DNA from 2 places in the Nitratireductor sp. CH_MIT9313-5 genome. Region 1 is predicted to be linked to the other one. Evidence: predicted binding sites of a transcription regulator. Region 1 holds the regulator's gene; the other holds the start of a gene.
The links. The regulator LexA, encoded in region 1, represses DNA repair genes until DNA is damaged. The targets are predictions, from matches to a motif close to TGTTCNNNNTGTGTTCNG.
Positions count from the first base shown of each region.

Region 2: WA367_RS16560 (sel1 repeat family protein) is a predicted target of LexA. The motif match lies at 4,916-4,933, and genes of this name have one in related genera.

Region 1 covers NZ_JAYMER010000014.1:405,563-412,830, forward strand. The annotation lists gene trpD (anthranilate phosphoribosyltransferase) at 1-568, shown strand, start outside; gene trpC (indole-3-glycerol phosphate synthase TrpC) at 595-1,395, shown strand; gene moaC (cyclic pyranopterin monophosphate synthase MoaC) at 1,402-1,905, shown strand; gene WA367_RS09460 (molybdopterin molybdotransferase MoeA) at 1,886-3,094, shown strand; gene lexA (transcriptional repressor LexA) at 3,178-3,900, shown strand; gene WA367_RS09470 (ComEC/Rec2 family competence protein) at 3,930-6,281, opposite strand; gene gltX (glutamate--tRNA ligase) at 6,395-7,268, shown strand, end outside.
Region 2 covers NZ_JAYMER010000022.1:235,265-242,532, forward strand. The annotation lists gene WA367_RS16530 (methyltransferase domain-containing protein) at 1-300, shown strand, start outside; gene WA367_RS16535 (endonuclease/exonuclease/phosphatase family protein) at 310-1,332, opposite strand; gene WA367_RS16540 (AMP nucleosidase) at 1,366-2,865, opposite strand; gene WA367_RS16545 (hypothetical protein) at 2,959-3,153, opposite strand; gene WA367_RS16550 (glutathione S-transferase family protein) at 3,543-4,244, shown strand; gene WA367_RS16555 (DUF2147 domain-containing protein) at 4,321-4,665, opposite strand; gene WA367_RS16560 (sel1 repeat family protein) at 5,061-5,327, shown strand; gene WA367_RS16565 (acetyl/propionyl/methylcrotonyl-CoA carboxylase subunit alpha) at 5,511-7,268, opposite strand, start outside.

The sequences.
Region 1 (7,268 bases):
CGGCTTCATGTTCGCGCCCAACCACCACGCTGCGATGCGCCATGTGGGGCCAGCACGCGTGGAACTGGGTACCCGCACGATTTTCAACCTGCTCGGACCGCTTTCCAATCCCGCCGGCGTCAAGCATCAGCTCGTGGGGGTATTCTCGCCCCAGTGGGTCGAACCGCTGGCAGAGGTGTTGAAGGAGCTTGGCACGGACAGGGCTTGGGTCGTACATGGCGACGGCCTGGACGAGATAACGACTGCCGGCACAACCAAGGTTGCCGCCCTTGAAAACGGTGCGATTCGGACCTTTGATCTGACGCCGGAGGAAGTCGGTCTCCCACGCGTGACCGTAGCTGATCTCAAGGGCGGCGACGGCGAGTACAATGCCCGCGCGCTGCGTGCCGTTCTTGAAGGAGAGCGCAATGCCTATCGCGATATCGCAGTTTTCAACGCAGCCGGTACATTGACCATGGCTGGCAAGGCTGAGAATCTGCAGGACGGCGTGAAGATGGCCCAGGCGGCAATCGACAATGGCAGCGCTCTGAAGCGCCTCGAAAAACTGGTCGAAGTGTCCAACCGGTAAGCCGGAGCGACATGCGAAGGACGGCAATGGCTGACATTCTGGAAAAGATCGAGACCTACAAGCGCGAGGAGATCGCGGCCGCAAAAGCCGCTGTTCCGCTGAGCGAGCTCAAGGCGAAAGCCGCAGATGTCGAAGAGCCCCGCGGTTTTGCACGCGCATTGCGCTCTGACATCGACAAGGGCCGTTTTGCGCTTATTGCCGAGGTGAAGAAGGCAAGCCCCTCCAAGGGACTGATCCGTGCGGACTTCAACCCGCCGGCACTCGCCGAAGCCTATCGCGAAGGCGGCGCGACTTGCCTCTCTGTGTTGACGGACAAGCCCTCATTCCAGGGAGCGCCGGAATATCTTGCACAGGCGCGCAATGCCTCGGGTCTTCCGGTCCTGCGCAAGGATTTCATGTTCGAGACCTATCAGGTTCACGAAGCCCGCGCCTGGGGAGCAGATGCGATCCTGCTCATCATGGCTTCCCTCACCGACGATGAGGCGCGCCAACTTGAAGACGAGGCTTTCCAACTTGGCATGGACGTGCTGGTGGAGGTTCATGACGAACCCGAGCTTGAGCGAGCGCTCAAACTGTCCTCACCGCTGATTGGTATCAACAATCGCAATCTGCGAACATTCGAAGTCAGCCTCGAGACCAGCGAGAAGCTGGCACCGCTTGTCCCCGATGAGCGGCTGATTGTGGGCGAAAGCGGCATCTTCACCAATGCTGACTGCCAGCGCCTGTCGAAATGCGGCATCAACACCTTCCTGATCGGCGAGAGCCTGATGCGCCAGGATGATGTAGCCCAAGCCACACGCGATCTGCTCGCTCCTGTGGCTGCTTGAGTTTCCATGACGCGGCTCACCCATATCACCTCCGATGGCACTGCGCAGATGGTGGATGTTGGCGCAAAAAGCGAAACCGCCCGCCATGCAATGGCTGAGGGATCCGTGAAAATGCGTCCGGAAACGCTGGATGCCATCCGCAGAGGCGATGCCAAGAAAGGTGACGTTATCGGCACTGCACGCATTGCAGGCATCATGGCTGCAAAGCGCACCCACGAACTCATCCCGCTTTGTCACCCTCTCGGTCTCGACAGCGTTGCCGTCGAAATCAAACCCGACGAGGAACTGCCGGGCCTTCACATTTGTGCAACCGCACGGGTGACCGGCAAGACAGGCGTGGAGATGGAAGCTCTAACAGCAGCCTCCGTTGCCTGCCTGACCATCTATGACATGGCCAAGGCCATGGATCGCGGCATGGAAATCACCAATCTCCGCCTTGTCGAGAAAGCCGGCGGCAAATCGGGCCACTGGAGAAGAGAAGACGCACCGGATGGCACTTCTTCCCGTTGATGAAGCGCTGGAGCGAGTTCTGGACGGCGTCAAGCCGCTGGAACCCGAATGCGTGCCATTGAGAGAAGCGTCAGGACGTGTCCTTGCGTCACCGATATATGCCAACCGGACCCAGCCGCCCTTCGACGCATCCGCAATGGACGGCTTTGCGGTACGTGCGGACGACACCCGCAAACCCCAGAACAACCTGCGCGTGGTCGCAGAGGCTGCGGCTGGCACACGGTTCGAAGGCACGCTCAAGCATGGGGAATCGGTACGGATTTTCACCGGGGCACCTGTGCCGAAAGGTGCTGACGCTGTCCTGATACAGGAGAACACCGAACAGACCGGTCAGGCAACAATCCGTGCGACGTGTCCCGTCGAGGTTGGACGAAATATCCGGCTGGCAGGCCTCGATTTTCGTGAAGGCGACACCCTGCTTGAACCGGGGCGCAAACTCGATCCCGCAGCTCTGGCACTTGCCGCCTCTGGCGGACATCCGAGCCTATGCGTGCACAGGAAACCGCTTCTGGCGGTACTTGCCACCGGTAACGAGCTTGTCCCTCCCGGCGACGAGATCGGAGAAAATCAGATCATCGCATCCAACACATTCGGCATCGCAGCCATAGCCGAACAGGAAGGTGCTGAAGTGCTTGATCTGGGCATCATACCCGACGACGCAGCGTTGATTTCTGCGGCATTGCAGCAAGCCTCCGGTCAAGGAGCGGATGTTCTGGTCACGCTCGGCGGCGCATCGGTTGGAAAACACGACCTCGTGCGCAGCGCACTGGCTGACGCGGGAATGCAGCTTTCGTTCTGGAAAGTTGCCATGCGCCCGGGCAAGCCATTGATCTCCGGAAGATTGGGCAACCAGCGGGTGCTGGGCCTGCCCGGCAACCCTGTTTCCAGTCTTGTCTGCGCCGAACTCTTTCTGCGACCGCTCCTGGCCCGGCTCTCCGGCGCTATCTTCCGTCCCGATATCCGCCGCGCCAGGCTCGCCACTGCCATGTCGGCCAATGATGAACGTCAGGACTATGTGCGTGCAGTCGCGGTACAAGGCCCTGAGGGGCTTCTAGCAACACCGTTTGCTCACCAGGATTCGTCGCACCTGACGGCTTATGCTGCCGCAAACTGCCTCCTCATCAGGGAACCCCACGCACCCGCCGCGGCCGCCGGCGACAGATGCCGGATCCTGATGCTGCGAGACTGACGCCAAAATTGCCGTTGCGGAACACAACTGGAACAGATACATTATGTTCTGGTTTTGTTTATGACTGATTCCGGGAGTCGGCAATGCTGACACGCAAACAGCACGAGCTGCTGCTCTTCATCCACGAGCGTCTGAAGGAGACGGGCATCCCGCCTTCGTTTGACGAGATGAAGGAGGCGCTCGACCTGGCTTCCAAGTCGGGCATTCATCGTTTGATTACCGCGCTCGAGGAAAGGGGCTTCATCCGCAGGCTTCCCAACCGGGCTCGTGCGCTGGAAGTGTTGCGCCTGCCTGATTCGATCGCACCAGGTCTTGGCGGCACTGCACGCAAGTTTCAGCCAAGCGTGATCGAGGGTAGCCTCGGCAAAACGCCCGAACCTGCCCGTCCCGCCGCTCCCGCGCCTGCACCGGCTGAAGACGGTGGCGCCTACAGCGTCCCGGTCATGGGGCGTATCGCAGCCGGTGTGCCCATCGATGCCATCCAGCACCAGACCCACAGCATCACGGTACCGCCGGATATGCTTTCAGGTGGGGAGCACTACGCTCTGGAAGTAAAAGGCGACTCGATGATCGAGGCTGGGATCTTCGATGGTGATACTGTCATCATCAAACATTCCAGTTCGGCCAATCCCGGTGAGATCGTTGTTGCGCTGGTTGACGATGAGGAAGCCACACTCAAGAGGCTCAGGCGCAAGGGCGCATCCATTGCGCTTGAGGCAGCCAATCCTGCCTATGAGACGCGCATTTTCGGCCCCGACCGCGTGAAGGTTCAAGGCAAGCTGGTCGGTTTGATCCGCCGCTACTGACCTTGTGAGCCCTCGGGTCGCTGCTGAATTCATAGCGCGCCCGCAGGAGGGTTAATCCCTCCGGTAGGGCGGCAGGCCCTTGCAGCGCGAGAATATTGTCGGTGTTCATGCCAGGGCCGATAGGGCCTGGCCACGGCATGTACAAGTCGGGTTATCCTGTCCGGTCTGGTCGACAGATAGATTGCCGCAGCACCATTTTGTGCGAGATCCTTCTTGGTCAGCAGCAACACGTGCCTGCCGCATGGAGAGGAGATTGTGGCATCGTCGACCACGATCACCGCAGCTTTCGAGCAATAGGCTCTAGTGTCTGCCGGGTCCTTCAGATGCACGATTGCTCCACCATGGGGATGCTCCAGCGAGCAGACCGTGTCGGCGCATGAAAAGGCGTTGTCTGGTGTGGCCTGCCCCTCATCCACACCCTGCGGCTTGATCACCTGATCGACATTCAGCGCATGTTTCCAATCACCCATGGTGAAGCCGTTGGGCCGGTCTCTGTTGACCGCCAGTGCCCCGTTTGCCACGCGGACACCGACGAGCCGCGCATCATCGCTCACAAGGACATCTGGAAGGTCGCGCTGGGACCAGACGGCCAGTCCGGCAAGCAGGAACGGGAGCGACAGAATTCTCAACCGCGTCGTGAAAATGACCAGCAATGTAAACCCGCTGACGAGCAGCAGGAATGCGCCCCGCGGCATCAGACCGATCGCATCAATGGGACTGCGATCTGAAACCGTTTCGGCGATCAGCGTAATCCCCTCTATCGCCTTGCCCATCAGGAGCCAGAATGGTCCATCCAGCCCAAATGGCATCATGATCATTGCGATTACCGCAGATGGCATGGCAACAAGCGAGACCAGGGGCATGGCCGCCAGATTTGCAGGCAAAGCATAAGGACTGACGCGCTGAAAATGCCACGCTCCGAACAGGCTGGTTGCCAGGCCGGCAATAATGCTGGTCGCGCAAAGCCCGGCGAAGAACAGTAGTACCGCCATTGCCACGCGAGCGGCCAGCCCTCGCTCCCGATGCGGCCGGTGCGAGGCCCTGCGGCGGCGTTCCGTCCACCATCCATACGCGGCAATCAGTGCCGCAGTCGCCGCAAAGGACATCTGAAAACTGGGCCCGACCACCACATGGGGTGATGCGGCAATGATGATGAGGGCGGCAATGGCGAGATTACGCATTGTTATCGCCGCGCGATCAAACAGAAGCGCTGCCAGCATGACGGCGAGCATGATATAGCTGCGTTGCGCGGCGACGGCTCCTCCGGAGATCAGCAGATAAAGCGTGGCCAGAAGCAAAGCTGCGCCTGCGGCATATTTCTTCACCGGCAGGCGCGAGGCGCTCTGAGGAAAGAGCGCGAAGCCCCAGCGCACGCCAAGCATGACGCATCCGGCGGCCAATGCCATGTGCAGGCCTGAAATTGCCAGAATATGCGCCAGCCCTGCGCGCCGTAGCCACTCATTCGTTTCTTCGGGTATGCCCGCACGGAAACCGGTGATCATCGCGACCGCCACTTGCCCAGCCTGCCCATCCACATGGCGCGAAATTCGCTCAGCGAGCGCCCGGCGCAGCCTTTGGACCAGGCTTTGCGCACGCAATAGAACACTCTCTTCGGCTTTTTGAACGCGCACGGGATTGCGCAGAAAGAAGCCAACTGCACCCCGCTCCTGGAAAAAGCTCGTAAAGGCAAAGTCATAGGCACCAGGGCGCACCGGCCCGGAAGGCGGCATCAGCCGCACCAGCCCGCTGACAACGTCGCCCGGCGCCAGCGCATCCGGCACATTGCGGGCGCTGACCCGGACACGGTCAGGTGCATATCTCAGTTGCGGCCGCTCTGTCCCGATCACATCCAGCGTAAGCCGGATGCGTCCGTTTGCCATGTGCTCAAGTGTCAACACCTGCCCCGTCAGCGTTGTGGCAATGGGCGAACCAAGCATCGGTGTTGATCGCCGCCAGGTCTCCAGCTTGGCTGCGGCCAGCCCCATTGAGAAAACCAGTAACGCCGCAAGTCCGAGGGAGACCACCGGTCTACCTCGCGCCAGAAAAAGGCCCGCAAGGAGCACCGTGACAGTTGCCACGATGGCTGCGCCTGCTGGTTCTTCCGGCAAGGCGAAATAGACCGCTGCGCCAATGGCCAGCAAGACAGGCAGAAACAGGAACGGTGTGCCTCGGGCAGCTTCCACGTGCAGGTCGCTCAGCACATTTCCACTCAACGACTGAGTCAGGGATTTACGCGACCGTGGCTGCGCCGAAGGCAGCGTCGCACCACCAGCTTCTGCAATATCCCGGACAGGCTCCGCCACGGGCGAACCGACCTGGCCGAAACCCTGCCCGAACCGCTCGCGCTCATCCATGCTGGTGGCCGCCCCGTCACCTTGCATTTCCCATAAGCCCCCGGCGCTTGCGTGCGCTCTCGCCTATGCTACATGAGGCGCACGCAATTTCCACCCGACGGATGGGCGGTCAGGATCGCCCACAGCCCAAACAGGATGTCATGTCAAAACCTGTCGTAACCCGCTTCGCCCCCTCACCCACCGGCTTCCTGCATATTGGCGGCGCCCGGACAGCATTGTTCAACTGGCTTTATGCGCGTCACACAGGCGGCAAGATGCTGCTGCGTATCGAGGATACCGATCGCAAGCGTTCCACCGACGAAGCAACCAGGGCCATTATCGAGGGAATGTCCTGGCTCGGCCTCGACTGGGACGGCGAGCCGGTTTCTCAGCACTCGCGGGCCGATCGCCATCGTGAAGTGGCCTTGGAAATGGTGGAACGAGGCGAAGCATATTATTGCTATGCCTCCCAGGAAGAGCTGGAGGCCATGCGCGAAAAGGCGCGCGCTGAAGGCCGCCCGCCGCGCTACGACGGCACCTGGCGTGATCGTGATCCCTCCGAAGCGCCTGAAGGCGTAAAGCCTGTCATTCGCATCAAGGCGCCAAAGGATGGCGAGACCGTCATTCATGACAAGGTTCAAGGCGAGGTGCGCTTTCCAAACAAGGATCTCGACGATTTCATCATTCTGCGCTCCGACGGCTCGCCAACCTACATGCACGCAGTCGTCGTGGATGATCACGACATGGGCGTAACCCACATCATCCGCGGTGACGACCACCTTACCAATGCCGCGCGCCAGACCCTGATTTACAAGGCCATGGGCTGGGATGTGCCGGTGATGGCGCATATTCCGCTGATTCACGGTGCTGACGGTGCGAAGCTGTCCAAACGCCACGGCGCGCTGGGCGTGGAAGCCTATCGCTCCATGGGCTATCTGCCCGAGGCACTGTGCAATTACCTCGCCCGCCTTGGCTGGAGCCATGGCGATGACGAAGTGATGTCCATCAAGCAGATGGTCGAATGGTTTGAGATCG
Region 2 (7,268 bases), on a different contig from region 1:
GATGTGCTGCCCTATATGGGCCATTTGGAAGACTTCTTCGAAGGCTTGAGCGAGCTTTCCAATCCGGGAGCGATTCTCGCCTTTTCAAGCGAAACGCTCCCCGAAGGCGAATTCGCCGGCAAGGATTTCCGTGTCGGCGCGCATCAACGCTTCGCACATGCGGATCGCTACGTGAAGCGCCTGCTTGAAGCGAATGGTTTCGACCTGATCGACCTGCAACCGATCACGGTGCGCATGGAACAGGGCAGGCCCGTCCCGGGACATCTGGTCATTGCGCGTAAGATTTCGGATCAGACCTGATCCGCGGCTTCAGTTCCCACCTGCCTGGGCCAGCACCGCTTCACCGGACTTTTGCTGGGGTGTCAGCGAAAACTCCACCAGAACCGGCAAGTGGTCGGACCCCGCATCGCCGAGACGCGTGATCTCGTGAATCTCCACATTGCCCTTCGCCAGCACATGGTCGATGGGGAGGCCGGCAATGCGCCGCAGCGTGTCGGGAAGGGGGCGTGCGAGCCAGGTAGGTCCCACCATCTCCGTCAGCGAAAGATCTCCCGCGTTGCTCACCCTTCGCACCGTCTCGCTCCAGGGTGCGGCGTTGAAGTCGCCGGAAAGAATGGCGGTTTTGCCGAGATTTTCGAGCGTCGGCCGCGCACGTTCCACCTGTTCGTGCTGGCCGAACGGCCAGGGCCAGCCCAGATGAAGGGCAGCAACCGTCACCGTTCGATCGCCAAGCATCACGCTGGCGGTCGCGAGCGAACCTCTCTCATGACATTGCGCAGTGGCTGGATGCATGAATGGTCGGCGCGAAAGGATCGCCACACCGCCCACCCGTGCACGAGCCTGGCAGATGACCTGATGGGGATAGGCTCCCTTGATGAAGCCAAGCTCCTCCTGCCATTCGCTCGATACCTCGTTCAGCGTGACCACATCCGCATTGGAGCGCCCGATCAGCGAGAGAACGGCCTTCGGCGTCTTGTTGTCGAAGCGCAAATTCATTTGCAGCAAGCGATAACGCGCGCCAATTCCCTCGCTCTCCGCCGCTGTTGCTTCACTGGCGGGCGAGAGCGTACTCAAGGTTGCGGTCACCGAAGCAACAGCGAGCGCCATCGCCATCAATCCGATCATCCGCCAACCTCGCAGGAAAACCACCGGCAGCGCCAGTACCGCAATCAGCACGGCCAGATGAATGCGGAAATGGGACAGAGCGTCAAATGCGGGATGAAGCGCGCCCCAGAACCCCATGACCAGCGGCACGGTGGCAAGCACCGCTGCCAAGCCACTGGTAATGCAAAATCCGCGCAGATGCTTCGCCCGAAGCGCTCCGATTGCCATCACTCAACCCTCTGCAAACCCAGTGCTGCCGCCCTACTGGAAAGCCGTTTCCGAGAAGCTGCGAAGCTTGCGCGAATGCAGCCGTTCCGGCGGCATTTCCGCCAGTTTCTCGACTGCGCGAATACCGATCTTCAGATGCTGGGAAACCTGGCGCTTGTAGAAATCGGTCGCCATGCCCGGCAGCTTCAGCTCGCCGTGCAGCGGCTTGTCCGAGACGCAAAGCAGCGTGCCATAGGGCACGCGGAATCGAAAACCGTTGGCCGCGATGGTCGCAGATTCCATGTCGAGTGCGATTGCGCGCGACTGCGATAGCCGTTGCACCGGTCCGCGCTGTTCGCGCAGTTCCCAGTTTCGGTTGTCGATCGTCGCCACCGTGCCGGTACGCATGATGCGTTTTAATTCATAGCCAGACAGACCGGTAATCTCGGCGACCGCTTCCTGAAGCGCGACCTGCACCTCGGCAAGTGCCGGAAGCGGCACCCAGACGGGCAGATCGTCATCAAGCACATGGTCCTCGCGCACATAGGCATGGGCCAGTACATAGTCACCCAGCGCCTGCGTGTGGCGCAGGCCCGCGCAGTGGCCAAGCATCAGCCACGCATGTGGGCGCAGTACCGCGATGTGATCGGTAATCGTCTTGGCGTTGGACGGGCCGACGCCGATATTCACCATGGTGATCCCGCAATGATCCTTGCGGGTCAGGTGATAGGCCGGCATCTGCGGAAGACGGGCGGGGCCCGACGCATGCGGGGTCTTGTCTCCGGCAAGCGTGACCACATTTCCCGGCTCGACGAAGCTGTCATAGCCCTCGCCACCCTTCTCCATCATCTCGCGCGCATAGGCACAGAATTCGTCGATATAGAACTGGTAGTTCGTAAACAGGACGAAATTCTGGAAATGCTCCGGCGAGGTCGCCGTGTAGTGCGCCAGCCGGTGCAGCGAATAGTCGATGCGCTGGGCGGTAAAGGGCGCCAGCGGCAGCGGCTCGCCCGGACCCGGCTCATAGGTGCCGTTGACGATGTGGTCGTCCGTCGCGTTCAGATCCGGAACATCGAAATGATCGCGCAAGGGCCGCTTCAGCCGGTCGGCAATGGCCGCCTCGACATAGGTATCCTTCAGAAACGCGAAATGCAGCGGTATGGGCGTGTCGGATTCGCCCACGACGATGGGCACGCCATGATTGCGGATGACCAGATTGAGTTGGTCCACCAGATAGGTGTCGAACAGTTCGGGCTGCGTGATCGTGGTGGTGTAGGTGCCGGGAGAGGGCACATGGCCGTAGGCCAGTCGCGTGTCGATCTGCGCGAAGGAGGAAGTCGAGATGCTGATCTCGGGATAATAGGCCCGATATCGGCTGTCGCTCTCGCCGGTCTCGCCCAATGCCGCAAAAGCATCGCGCAAAAAGCCGGTATTGCGCGAATAGATCGCCTTCAGCGCATCCACGGCCTCACGGGCATCGTTGAAACTCTGCCGCGCCACTGCAGGCGGGCTCGAAACCTTGTCAATCGCTTGGTGATAGATTCGCTTGTCCATGGCCCATTATAGGCACAGCGCGTGACGGTTTCGAGGCGTGGTGGTGGAAGAAGAAGCGGCGGCGAACATGTTGTCCACCGCCAGATCGCTCACTCAGCCGCGCTGCAGGCTGACCAGAAGCACGAAGCCGATGCCGCCGCCCTTTTCCTCGATGCTTTCGAGAATGGAGCCATTGTCGGCGCGCACCTGGTTTACGGCAATGAGCGGAAGCGCCAGGAGCATCCCCAGCACGAGAACGCGGGGCAGGTAGCTCAGAGACGTCTTGATGTTGCTATACAGATTGCTCATTTACCCTAAACCCTGCGTCTGGCTGCAGTCCTTAGCGGATGCAGCTCGTCCTCTCTATGCAGGAAACATCGGATGCAACGTCTGTTCCTCGGGTCCGGGTCAGGTCCGCAACGGCAACCGCCCCGAACATTCCCAGGATCGAAACGATGAGACATATCATCGTGAAACCACGCGTCAGCATGTGTGTTTCCCTCGTCTTGGCCCTTAAAATAGTGTGGCCTGACTGAACGGATGCTGAGGTGCCCGTTCATCTGTCGTTCAAAAAGGTTGATACGCAAAGGTTTAATGTAAACAGGGTGTATATATCGCAGGCACGCAATTGTGTCGAGATCGGGGTTGGCGTGTAACGGCTGCAGCACCTATATGTCGCACCCAACCAGGAGAAACTCATGACAAGTCAATCCAAACCGATCGAACTCTATTACTGGCCCACGCCCAATGGCTGGAAGATTTCCATCATGCTGGAAGAGCTCGGCGTTCCCTACGAGATCCGCTATGTGAATATCGGCGCAGGCGAGCAGTTCGAGCCTGACTTTCTGAAGATTTCTCCCAACAATCGCATGCCCGCCATCATTGACCCGGAAGGTCCTGATGGTGAACCAATCTCCGTGTTTGAATCAGGCGCGATCCTGCAATATCTCGGCCGCAAATTCGGCAAGCTCTATCCAAGCGACGAGCGCGCCCGCGTCGAGGTTGACCAGTGGTTGTTCTGGCAGATGGGAGGTCTTGGTCCGATGGCCGGCCAAGCCCATCACTTCCGCCAATATGCGCCGGAGAAGATTGAGTACGGCATCAATCGCTATACGAACGAAGTCAACCGGCTCTACGGCGTGATGAACAAGCGCCTCGCCGACCGCGACTTCCTCGCGGGTGAATACTCAATCGCCGACATCGCGTGCATAGGCTGGGTAAAGCCGTACAAGAACCAGGGGCAGGACCTTGAAGACTTCCCCAATCTCAAGCGCTGGTTCGAGACCATGATGGCACGACCCGCAGTCGCCAAGGGTATCGAGATTGGCCAGGAGCATCGCAAGAACATTGCCGATGACAAGGAAGCGCAGAAGGTCCTGTTCAACCAACGCGCAAGCTAGAGATTATTCAGATAAACAACAATAAAGGGCAGGGGCCACGTGGCACCTGCCCTTGTCTGTTTCCAAGCCTTTAAGCCTACATGCGCTTCCAGGTCTGGTTGCGGCAGATGATGCCGCCGAGCACGCAGCCGCCGAGTTTCAGCGAGCTGCCGGTCAGCGTGGCTTTGCCCTTGTAGGTCTTGTCGCTGTCGGGATCAGTGATCTGCCCGGCATATTTGCCGCCGCCGCTGGCGCTCATCTTGCCGATCTGCTTGCCGGAATGCTTGCCGCTTTTCAGCGTGATGCAATAGGAACCGCCGCAGGAAGCAATCTGTGCGGTGCTGCCGGACTGCGTACGCCAGTTGCCCTCGATCGGGTCTGCCATCGCACTGCCTGCAGCCATGGCAACCAGAGCCGTGGCGATCATGAATTTGCGGATCATTCTTGTCCTCCCTGATCCAAACGATTACGCGCACGTAAGCGTAATGCAATTTCCGCGGCAGCGAAAGCCGTCTTGTGAGGCCTTGGAAAGCGCCATCCAAAACGGCAATTCTCAACATCGTCCGGGAAGCGACACTGAATGGTGGTTAGCGAAATCTTGAAATCGCCAAGGTCAATTTTAGCTGAATTTTCGTCGAATGCCGCAGAACTCCGTCACTTTGATGTTTAACGGAATCTGACCTTTAACTGGCTGTTTGGACTTTGTTTTCCGCCGGTTAAGCAAGCCATTTAACGCGCATTTCAGCGCTCTCTGGCATTCTCAAAACCATCGCGACACCGTTCATCGGGACAAAAAGAACGGGCCGCTCTCAGGGGTTTTGAAAGAGGATCAGACAGATGGCACGCTTTCACATGCATGAACCGGATACGGGCTCGATCGGCGCAGGCGCACAGGTGGATGTGCTGCTTCAGCTCGGCCTGATGTATGCCACCGGCCGCGACTGCGAGGTTGATCTCGTTGCCGCACACAAATGGTTCAACATCGCGGCCATCAAGGGCTCCGAACGTGCGGCAGAGATGCGGGCGGAGATGGCTTTGGCCATGTCCAAGGCGGAACTCGCCCGTGCGCTTCGCGAAGCCCGCGAATGGATGACGATGCACTGATTGGCAAAGGTCGGATGAGCCGACCGGCTTCCGCGGACCATGCGCGGAAGCGAACATAAAGAATTCACCAGTAGCGCTGGGGGCGCCGGCCGGAACTGTCCGTCACGTGGGGGCGGCAACGGAACAGTTTTGGCTGAAGAACGCCGCAGATCCCGTTATTGAAGGGGTATCTGCGGCGTTTTCCTATTCCTCGTGGAAGCGCACAAGCAGGGTGCCGTCGCTGACCTGCGCGCCTTCGTCAACGATTTCCGCAATCTCGCCGTCACGCGGTGCGTTCATCGTGTGCTCCATCTTCATGGCTTCGAGTATGAGGATGGGCTGTCCGGCAGACACCTTGTCGCCGGCCTTCGCCTTGACCATCTTGACGAGGCCGGGCATCGGCGCACGCAGAACATCTGCACCGGCAGCCGCATCGGCAGCAGCCTCAAGTGGATCGATAGCCTGGAAGGTGAAACTCTCCGCACCGGCAAACAACGTGATATGCCCCGGCCAGCGAGCGGCCCTGACGGGCTCGTCCGTGCGCAAGGTCGCGATATCGTCACCGCCATCGCCGGATACGGCGATCGAATATCGACCGTTGCCCTGTGCCTGCAGGCGGTAGTTCAGCACCTCGTCGCCCAGTGCCAGCTTTCCGCGGCGGCTGACAGGCTGGAAATGCGCATAGCCGGCAAGCGCATCGAAAGGATCATCCGTCTGCTGCGCCTGCCCGGCACCGGATGCCAGAAGGGCAGCACGCGCAACCAGACGCGCGTCGGGGCGGTGATGGCGGGTGAGAGCTTCCGCATCGCGCGCAATAAGGCCCGTATCCACGTCACCGGCCTTGAAGGCTTCATTGTCCGCCAGGCGCCAGAGGAAGGACGTGTTGACGATGGAGCCTGCGATTTCGGTCTTGCCGAGCGCATCCCTTAACGCCTTCAGCGCATGAGCACGATCCTCACCCCAGGTGACGAGCTTGGCGATCATCGGATCGTAATAGGGGGAGATCGTGTCTCCCTCACGCACACCGGTCTCCACTCGTCCCTCGGCATCACCGAATTCCTGCGGAAAGCGCAGATGGTGCAGCGTACCGATGGCCGGCAGGAAGTCACGCGAGGGATCCTCGGCATAAATGCGTGCCTCGAAACTGTGGCCGCGTAGATGGATCTCTTCCTGTGTCAGCGGCAGGGCTTCACCCGCCGCCACACGCAATTGCCATTCCACCAGATCAATACCCGTGACCATCTCGGTAACCGGGTGTTCAACCTGCAGACGCGTGTTCATTTCCATGAACCAGAAACGGTCGGGGCGCAGCCCTTCCGATGCGTCGACGATGAACTCGATCGTGCCCGCGCCGCGATAGTGGATGGCCTTGGCAGCCTTGACCGCAGCCTCCGTCATGGCCGCGCGCATGGCGTCGCTCATGCCGGGAGCGGGCGCTTCCTCGATCACCTTCTGGTGGCGCCGCTGGGCTGAACAGTCACGCTCGAACAGATGCACCACATTGCCGTGGGAATCGCCAAAGACCTGTACCTCGATATGGCGCGGCTTCTCGATCAGCTTTTCCACGAGAACGGCCTCGTCACCGAAAGCCGCCTTCGCCTCGCGCTTGGCAGCGGCCAGCGCTTCGGCAAACTGGTCGGGATCGTCCACCCGGCGCATGCCCTTTCCGCCACCACCGGCACGCGCCTTGATGAGTACGGGGTAGCCGATCTCGTTGGCCTTGGTTGCCAATGCCACCAGCGCCTGCGTGTCGCCGTGATAGCCCGGCACGACCGGCACGCCGGCCTTTTCCATCAGGCGCTTGGCAGCATCCTTGAGCCCCATGGCGCGGATGGATTTCGCCGACGGGCCAATGAAAATCAGCCCCGCGGCCTCCACCGCCTCCACGAATTCGGGGTTTTCGGAGAGGAAGCCGTAGCCCGGATGGATGGCCTCCGCTCCCGTTTTCCTTGCCGCCTCGAT